2 regions of the Pseudomonas sp. 05N431 genome follow, and region 2 is predicted to be linked to the other one. Evidence: riboswitches for the same ligand, from Rfam matches in the RefSeq annotation. Region 2 holds a riboswitch; the other holds the start of a gene.

Region 1 (4,417 bases), on a different contig from region 2:
CAGCCGATGTAGGTGCCGAGAATCTTCGGATTCTTCGCGACGTTTTCCTTGATCAGGCTGATCAACTGCTCGCGGCTGAGGGTAAGCGCCGGTTTGCCGTCGGCATCCTGGGAGCCGATCAAGGCGTTGACCCGAACCAGCCCGCCGGCGATCAGCAGGGGCGCTTCGAGTTCGCGCTGGATCTGGCTGACCTGGGTTTGCGCCAGTCCACGCAGGCGTTGTTCGATGACTTGCTCGAATTGCGCCTGGGTCCGCTGCTGGACCATTTCCTGGGTGCGCGCGCCGGAAAACAGTGCATACAGCACCAGCGCAGCCACCACGCTGAGCACGATGGCGCCGGCAAGCGCGGCGACGGAAAACTGGATCGACTTGAATTTCATAGGGGCTCCGGACGCAGGATGACGTCTGCCGAGCTGTATCGGCGGAGATAGGGCGGTCCATGAGCAGGTTTTTTGTCGATGACTGTTTTTGATCTGTGCAGGTCGCATAGAGACAGGTGTCAGGCCCGCGTGCTTCGGGCGCGCGGGGGGTTATGAATTTATTGCGACAATAAAATGGAATGTATCGGTAAATGCCGTGCAACACGTCTGTTGTATCTGGCGCCGATACAATGCACCGCCTAGGATACGCGGCATGTTTTCAGGGAGTGTTTTCATGAGCAAGAGTTTGGTTTTGTGTGCGCTGGGTGCAAGTCTGCTGCTCAGTGGTTGCCAATCGGTCAACACCACCAACGGCGGCGCGGTGGGCGTGGAGCGCAAGCAGTACATGTTCAGCATGCTGTCGAGCGATGAGGTCAACCAGATGTATGCCCAGTCCTACCAAAAGACGGTGGGTGAGGCGAGCAACAAGGGTGTGCTGGACAAGAACAGCAGCGAGACCAAACGGGTCCAGGCGATTGCCAATCGGCTGATTGCGCAGGCACCGGTCTTCCGGCCGGATTCGGCGCAGTGGCAGTGGGAAGTCAACTTGATCAAGAGTGACGAGCTCAACGCCAACTGTGGTCCTGGCGGCAAGATCATTTTCTACACCGGGCTGATCGACAGCCTGAAGCTCACCGACGATGAAATCGCTGCGGTCATGGGCCATGAAATCGCTCACGCCCTGCGCGAGCATGGTCGTGAAGCGATGTCCAAGGCCTATGGCATTGAGATGGCCAAGCAGGGCGCGGGTGCCTTGCTCGGGTTGGGGCAGGACACCCTGGCATTGGCCGACACTGTGGCCAACTACGGCATGACCTTGCCCAACAGCCGCGCCAATGAAAACGAGGCCGATCTGATTGGCCTGGAACTGGCCGCCCGTGCCGGTTACGACCCGAACGCGGCGATTACTCTGTGGGACAAAATGAACAAGGCTTCCGAAGGTTCGCCGCCAGAGTTCATGAGCACTCACCCGTCCTCCAGCAGCCGGGTTGAGTCGCTAAAGGCAGCGATTCCGAAAGTCATGCCGCTTTACCTGAAGGCCAAAAAGTCCTGATGGTTTTATATCGTCAGTAATGGCCTCATCGCGAGCAAGCTCGCTCCCACAGTTGATCTTCAGTGGATACAAAATCCGCGAATGATAGAGATCCAGTGTGGGAGCGAGCTTGCTCGCGATGAACGATGACGCGGTCTTACTGACCTATCGCATTACACCCACCCGCTACTCTGCATCGCCTTGTACACCGCCACGATGGCCAGGATGAAGAACGCCGACGCTGCCAGGCGGCGGATCAGGGTCAGGGGCAGTTTGTCCGCGGCAAAATTACCTGCCAGCACCACCGGCACGTTGGCAATCAGCATGCCGAGCGTGGTGCCGATGATCACCAGCCACAGCTCAGGGTACTGAGCGGCGAGCATCACAGTGGCGATCTGGGTCTTGTCACCGATCTCGGCGAGGAAGAACGCAATCAGCGTGGTCAGGAACGGCCCGAATTTGCGTGCGGTGCTGGCTTCGTCCTCATCCATCTTGTCCGGCACCAGGGTCCACAGCGCCGTCGCGGTAAAGCTTGCGGCGAGGATCCAGTGCAACGTCGCATCCGAGAAAAAACTCCCGAACCAGGCACCTACAGCCCCCGCAGCCGCGTGGTTGGCCAGGGTTGCAGCGACGATACCGGCGATGATCGGCCAGGGTTTGCGAAAGCGTGCGGCGAGAATAAGCGCGAGCAATTGCGTCTTGTCGCCGATTTCGGCCAAGGCAACGACTGCGGTGGGAACGAGCAGAGAATCCAGCATCAGGGTTTTCCTAAGGGGCGGGTCGACACGGCTATGACACGTACAGCCTCCCCGCCCCGGGTAAGGTGTGCGTGTCATAGGTCTTGTCAAACCCTGCGATCCGTCTGTGCGGTCGCTTGGGTCGCATACGCCATGGTCTGAGGACCAAGTATGTTGACGTATGCCGGACGAGCATGGCGCTCGTGGGAGACTACTCCCCTAGGACGGAGCGGATTCTGCCTAGGCAAAATCCATTCGGCAAGCGCTAATTTCTAGCCGCGCTTGGCCCGATAGATCCGGAAACCCTGACCTTCGGCCTTGATCGCACACACACCGAGATGCTCCTCGATCAGCGGCTGATATTTCAGGAAGCTGTTGGCCACCAGGCGCAGTTCGCCACCGTTTTTCAGATGTTTGGCTGCTTTTCGCAGCAGATTCTCCGTGGCGTGATAATCGGTATGAACCCCGACATGGAACGGCGGATTGCTCAGAATTGCGCTCAAACCCATCGGCGCAGCGTCGATGCCATCGCCGGTCAGCACCTCGGCTTCCAGACCGTTGGCGGCCAATGTCAGGCGACTGCTGGCGGCGGCGAACGCATCAACGTCGAGCAGGGTGACGGTGTTGTGTGGATAACGCCGTTTCACCGCCGCGCCCAACACACCGGCACCACAACCGAAGTCGAGCAAGTGACCGCTTGGCAGTTTGTCCAGGTGTTCGAGCAGCAGGGCGCTGCCGCGATCCAGTCGACCGTGACTGAACACGCCGGGCAGGCTGATGACTTTCAGTGGACCTTCAGCCAGCGGCAGTTCGTATTCCTGCGCCAGGCTTTCCAGCGATTTGGCCTCGGGCGCGTTGGCCACGGTGACCTGCCAGAGCTGGCAGTGGCGTGCGCTGTCGAGCTTGCGCGGTTTGCCAAAGGGGTTCAGCTGTTTGGCCGCGCCTTCGATGCCGCTGCGTTTTTCACCCACCAGGTACAGCTCACGACCGGCCAGGCGCGAGGCGAGGGCGTTGAGGATGTAATCGGTCAAATCCTTGGATTTGGGCAGGAACACCACGGCTGTTTCAAACTCGCGGCTTGGAGCATTCACGCCAAAGTGGCTGCGCTCGGCAAAGCGTGCGTCCAGCGCCGCCTGGTCGCCTGCATGCCAGCACCAGCCGTGAGCGTTGGGCAATTTGCCGAGCAAGTCATCGGCGGGCAAACCGGCCAGCAACAACTCGCCTTGAAACAACTCGGCCTGACGAAGCAGTACTTCACTGCGCGGATCCATACTCTGCTCCTTGAAAAAAAGTGCGGCAGTTTATCAACTGACGACCCGCCGCGCTGTACCGCTGAAGAAGCCTTGAGCGTTTTCGGTCAGTTGACCGACGATCCGCTGCCGCGCTTCGCGGCTGCCCCAGGCGTTGTGCGGGGTGACGATCAAGCGCGGGATGTCGGCGGCCAACAGCGGATTGCCGGCGGTGGGGGGCTCGACACTCAGGACGTCAGTCGCCGCGCCGCCCAGATGCCCGGTGCGCAAGGCATCGGCCAGGGCCTGTTCATCGATCAGCCCACCGCGTGCGGTGTTGACCACAAAGGCGCCGGGTTTGAGCAGCGCCAGTTCACGGGCACCGATGAAGTTGCGGGTATGTTCGTTGAGCGGGCAGTGCAGGGTCAGCGCGTCGATTTGCGGCAGCAGTTCATCCAGCGGCAAGCGGTCGGCGCGGGCCGGGCGCCCTGGTAATTGACCGAGCAACACACGCATGCCAAAGGCCTCGGCCAGCCGCGCGACAGCGCCACCCAATTCACCATGGCCGAGCAGTCCGAGGGTTTTGCCTTCGAGCTCGACGATCGGGAAATCCAGCAAGCAGAACTGTTTGGCCTGCTGCCAGCGACCTTCAGCGACGGCTTTCTGATAGTCGCTCAGGCGGGTGGCGAGGTTCAGTAGCAACATGATCGTGTGCTGCGCCACCGACGGCGTGCCGTAACCCTGGCAGTTGCTCACGGTAATCCCTTGGGCGCGGGCGGCGGCCAGGTCGACGTTGTTGGTGCCCGTGGCGGCGATCAGGATCAGCTTCAGTTCGGGGCAGGCCTTGAGGGTTTCGGCGTTCAGCAGGACTTTATTGCTGATCGCTACGCTGGCGCCTTGCAGACGTTCGACGATGTTGTCGGGCGTGGTCAGCGAGCGCAGTTGCAAGTCATCGAAGCATTGCTGCAATCCACTGAGGTCAAGGTCGCCGAGGTCCAG
Region 2 (4,417 bases):
TCGATCGTCTGCCCTGTGCCCTGAACGCCCTTGAACTGGCCGGTAAAGTGACCGGTGAAACGCAAATGAGCGATGACCCGGTCGCCGACCACCATCATCTGCTCCACTTCACACTGGATATCAGGAATCGCCGCATGCATGGTTTTCGATGCCGCGATCGGTCCGGTGATGCCTTGGGGGCGACCTGGCGGCAGTGTCGAATCCTTGAAGTCGGGTGTCAGGGCGGCGCGAGCGAGCGCTTCGTCGCCGGTGGTCCAGAACGTGCCATAACGGCGTGCGGCCAGGATCTGCGCCTCGACCTGCGCCTTTGCAAGGCTATGGTCGACGATCACCGTGCGGGGCTCGACGAGCGGATCGGTCGCGGCGAAGACGGGGCTCACCGCGACGGCGGCCAGGGAAGAGAGCAACCAGCAACGTGCGTGGGTCAGGCGTGCAACAGGGATAAGTGACATCAGGAGTCTCCAATCGTTGATTGATGTCGCTATTCTGTGCAGGTCTCGTTTATTTGATAATTGACGTACTATTTGAATCACTTTCAAAAACTATCGAAATATCATGGACTACCTGGGCGACATCAGGCTGTTTGTCGAAGCCGCCAATCTGGGCGGATTATCGGCCGCCGGCCGCAAACTCGGACTATCCCCCGCTGCCGCCAGTGCGCGCCTCGTCAAGCTCGAATCGGTGTTGCATACGCGTCTGTTCGAGCGCACGACACGCCACCTGCGCTTGACGGATGAGGGGCAGGCGTATTTGGCCTATTGTCAGCAGGCACTCCAGGCACTCGACGATGGCCATGCCTTTCTACAGGCCGGGAAAAGCGTTGTGGGGGGCAAGATACGAATTTCCGCAACCTCGGATTTCGGTCGTAACGTGCTGAAGAACTGGCTTGACCGGTTCAACACGCAATACCCCGAGGTGAAGTTCGCGTTGGTGCTGTCGGATTCGCTGTCGCATTTGTTGCAAGACGATATCGATCTCGCCATCCGGTTCGGTGTGCCGCCGGACAGCTCCTTCGTTGCCCGGCCCTTGGCACCCAACCGGCGCATGTTGTGCGCATCGCCCGACTATCTGGCAAAGCATGGCGCCCCCGAGCACCCACGGGATCTGGAGCGTTTCGACTGTATTGTCCTCAACTCTGTTGCCGGACCCGCGAACGACTGGCGCTTCACCCGCAATGGCAAAGTCGACAGTTATACGGTCCCGCTCGCAAACGCTCGCGAGACGAATGACGGCGCGGTCGCCCGAGAATGGGCGGTTCACGGTTACGGCATTGCGATGAAATCACTGTGGGATATTGGCACAGACCTGCGAGCAGGACGCTTGAAGATCCTGTTGCCGGAGTGGCGAACTGCGGAGGCGCCGGTACATGCCCTGTATCAACGCAACCGGTACATGGCGCCCCGCGTACGTGCCCTACTCGATTTTCTGGTCGAGCGCTTTGCAGAAGAGTCCAACCACCTGGACGACTACTTGAGCTGACAGCTACGCCAGATCAAAAACCTTCAAAAGGACTGCAAAGAGGATGTACAGCAATACCATCGATGCCAATAGCCAGCGCGAAATGATGCCCTTTCGGAAAGCGAAGAACATGATGCCCACACCTATCAGGGTGATGATTGCGGCCAGAACCAGCGACTTGTCCAGCGCCCAAGGTGTAAAGAACAGCCCGAATGCAGTGGGCACTGTGGCCTGAATCATCATGGCGCCACTGATGTTGGCCAAGGCCAGTCGGTGTTTACCCTGCCGAACCCAAATGATCGCATTCAGCGTTTCAGGTAGTTCGGTGGCAATTGGGCTTAGCAACAGGGCCAGCAATTGAGGGTGAATACCCAGCATGGGGCCCAGGGCATCGAGTTGTCCGACAAAGAAGTGAGAGGCTGCGAAGATAACCGCCAATGCAATCAGCGTTTGAATCACCGCCGCCGAGGTCGACGGAGTTGCTTTGCCTGGCGCAAGTTTCAGGGGCTCGAGTTCATGCTCTTCTTCATCCTGCTCACCACGCATTTCCTTCCAGAAATACGCCGCATAGGCCGCCAGGAAAAGAATACCCAGCCATGGTTTGTAGGCGAACACGACAAGACCGAGCGCAATCTTCGCCACAAAAATGACGAGGAACCATCCTTGATCGCGGCTGAGTCGTTTGAAGTCCTGACGGATGGCCTCGGTATTCGCCAGGCGCTGACGACACAGCAAGAGCGTCACGCCGACTACGGCATAGGCGATCGTCGCCAAAACCAGAGGGCCGCCAAGTGCAGCACCGACACCGAGGGACTTCTGCTCTGGCGTGTCGCCAAACACAACGGCAATGAATGTGATGACACTTTCGGGTAACGCCGTACCGAAGGCCGCCAGAATGGATCCTGTGGCTTGTTGCCCAACCGCAAGTTTGCGACCGACCCACTCGACGCCATTAACGAAGTATTCACAAGCCAGATAGATGACAACCGCGGAGCCCAACAGCAACGCAAACGTCATGGGCATTGAATGCATGAGAAAACCTGAGGGGCCGGACACAAGAGCCAATGGTTCAGACACCCGCGTCCGACCCACAGACAGGTATCTTCACCAATGGTCTTGCCAAGTCATATGACCGGTCACGCCATGGCTTGCGAGCCAAGTATGTTGACGTGACCCCTTCTGGAAACGAAGGCGGCTACTCCCCAAGGGAGCGGCGATCCTAAAGATCAAGCACACATGCGTCAACGGCTTAGTTGCGAATTTTCAAACTCAGGAGTTCATTACTTTGTGTCAGCCCCATATATAGCTAGAGCAGGCGGTACTTTAAATGCTCGACACAAGCATTTGTAACATTCCATGTCTTAAAAATGCTTCAGCAGCAATTTCTGAATGAACGCTGAACACTATCCATCGAGTGGGTTACAGCAAAAGCAATCCCTCTTATTCTTGTTTCGGAAGTAATCCTTCAGGGGGGGTTATCAAACATTCTTTAATGGCAATTAATATTCAGGAGGTGATTAAACAGCAGCAAACTCACACCGGCGTTGCCCGACTCCAGATCGGCACCGCCCTGGTTTATTTAATGTTGCAGTATCTCGTTCGGCGAGGCTCCTGTACAAACACAGGTCACTGATCTGACGACGTCGAGAGACGCCCAAGGTTAAGACAGGCTCTATCGGATTAAGGTTTAGCCCAAGTGACTTCCGGCCGGAATGGCCCGGATACGTTGTACAGTGCCAAAACCTAGACGTGGAGATCGCTTTCTGCACTCTCTTCTCTGGTTTACGCCCCTATGTGAGAACTGTTTGTGGTCAAAACAGCTACGGGGACTACCTCAAATGTCAATGGCAAGCGCTACCCCTTCCACCTTCAAGGATATCCGCCTGAAAGACACAGTAGTGTCTTACATGAGCCCTCTGCTCATCACCGTGACCGGCAACATGACGGTCAGCCAGGCCAGGGAACATCTGCTCAAACAACTGCCGGACGATGATATTCCGGCCCACATCTTTGTCACCGACCCGCGCAGCGCTTTGCATGGCCAGCTGTCGGTGAAAACACTGCTCACCGAGAAAAACACTGACCTTTGCGTCCGCGATCTGATGATGCCCATCCGCTTTTCGGTTTCGCCGAATCAGCTCCGGCACGATGTTGCACCCGAACTGATCGAGAAAGGCGTGGACATCGTTCCCGTGGTCAGCGAAGGCCGGCTATTGGGCGTGTTGTATGAAAAAGAAATCGCGACGCTGATTCAGGATGAAGGCACCGACGATGCTCAACGCCAGGGTGCCAGCCTGCCGCTGGAAACGCCCTACCTCAGCACCAGCCCGTGGAGTTTGTGGAAAAAGCGCTTGCCGTGGCTACTGCTGCTGTTTCTCGCCGAAGCCTACACCAGCACCATCTTGCAGGTATTTGAAGAGCAACTGGAAGCCGCCATCGCCCTGGCCTTCTTCATCCCCCTCCTGATCGGCACTGGCGGCAACAGCGGCACCCAGATCACCTCCACATTGGTACGGGCCATGGCCCTGGGCGAAGTCAGCCTGCGCAATGTCGGCACGGTGCTGCGCAAGGAAGTGACCACCTCCTTCATGATCGCACTGGCCATCGGTGTCGTGGCGTGGATCCGGGCGTGGATGCTGGGAGTGGGATCGGAAATCGCCATGGTGGTCTGCCTGACGCTGGTCGCCATCACCATCTGGAGCGCCGTCGTCTCATCGATCATCCCGATGCTGTTAAGAAAACTGCGCATTGATCCGGCCGTAGTCTCGGCCCCCTTCATCGCGACCTTTATCGACGGCACCGGCCTGGTGATCTATTTCAACATTGCCAAAATGGTGATGACCGACCTGCCGGCTTAAGCCACCCGCCAGGCGGCCCCGAATCGCCGGATTCCGGGGCCGCCTCGACTGTGAAAAATGGCGGAAGGCAGCAGGAGTCGAACCTGCCCGGGAACGGCTGC

What was found. Region 2 has a riboswitch for manganese ahead of AC1DIG_RS00040 (sodium:calcium antiporter). Riboswitches for the same ligand answer to the same signal wherever they lie in the genome.
Region 1: another riboswitch for manganese. It lies ahead of AC1DIG_RS15380 (TMEM165/GDT1 family protein); the one in region 2 lies ahead of AC1DIG_RS00040 (sodium:calcium antiporter).

The regions. Positions count from the first base shown of each region.
Region 1 covers NZ_JBFTMN010000008.1:5,190-9,606, forward strand. Annotated here, with positions in the region: gene AC1DIG_RS15370 (methyl-accepting chemotaxis protein) at 1-380, opposite strand, end outside; gene AC1DIG_RS15375 (M48 family metallopeptidase) at 655-1,473, shown strand; gene AC1DIG_RS15380 (TMEM165/GDT1 family protein) at 1,626-2,210, opposite strand; yybP-ykoY riboswitch at 2,299-2,422, opposite strand; gene AC1DIG_RS15385 (class I SAM-dependent methyltransferase) at 2,462-3,460, opposite strand; gene AC1DIG_RS15390 (2-hydroxyacid dehydrogenase) at 3,494-4,417, opposite strand, start outside.
Region 2 covers NZ_JBFTMN010000001.1:4,631-9,047, forward strand. Annotated here, with positions in the region: gene AC1DIG_RS00030 (ester cyclase) at 1-452, opposite strand, end outside; gene AC1DIG_RS00035 (LysR family transcriptional regulator) at 556-1,479, shown strand; gene AC1DIG_RS00040 (sodium:calcium antiporter) at 1,483-2,490, opposite strand; yybP-ykoY riboswitch at 2,509-2,669, opposite strand; M-box (ykoK) riboswitch at 3,046-3,220, shown strand; gene AC1DIG_RS00045 (magnesium transporter) at 3,366-4,316, shown strand; tRNA gene AC1DIG_RS00050 (tRNA-Sec) at 4,375-4,417, opposite strand, start outside.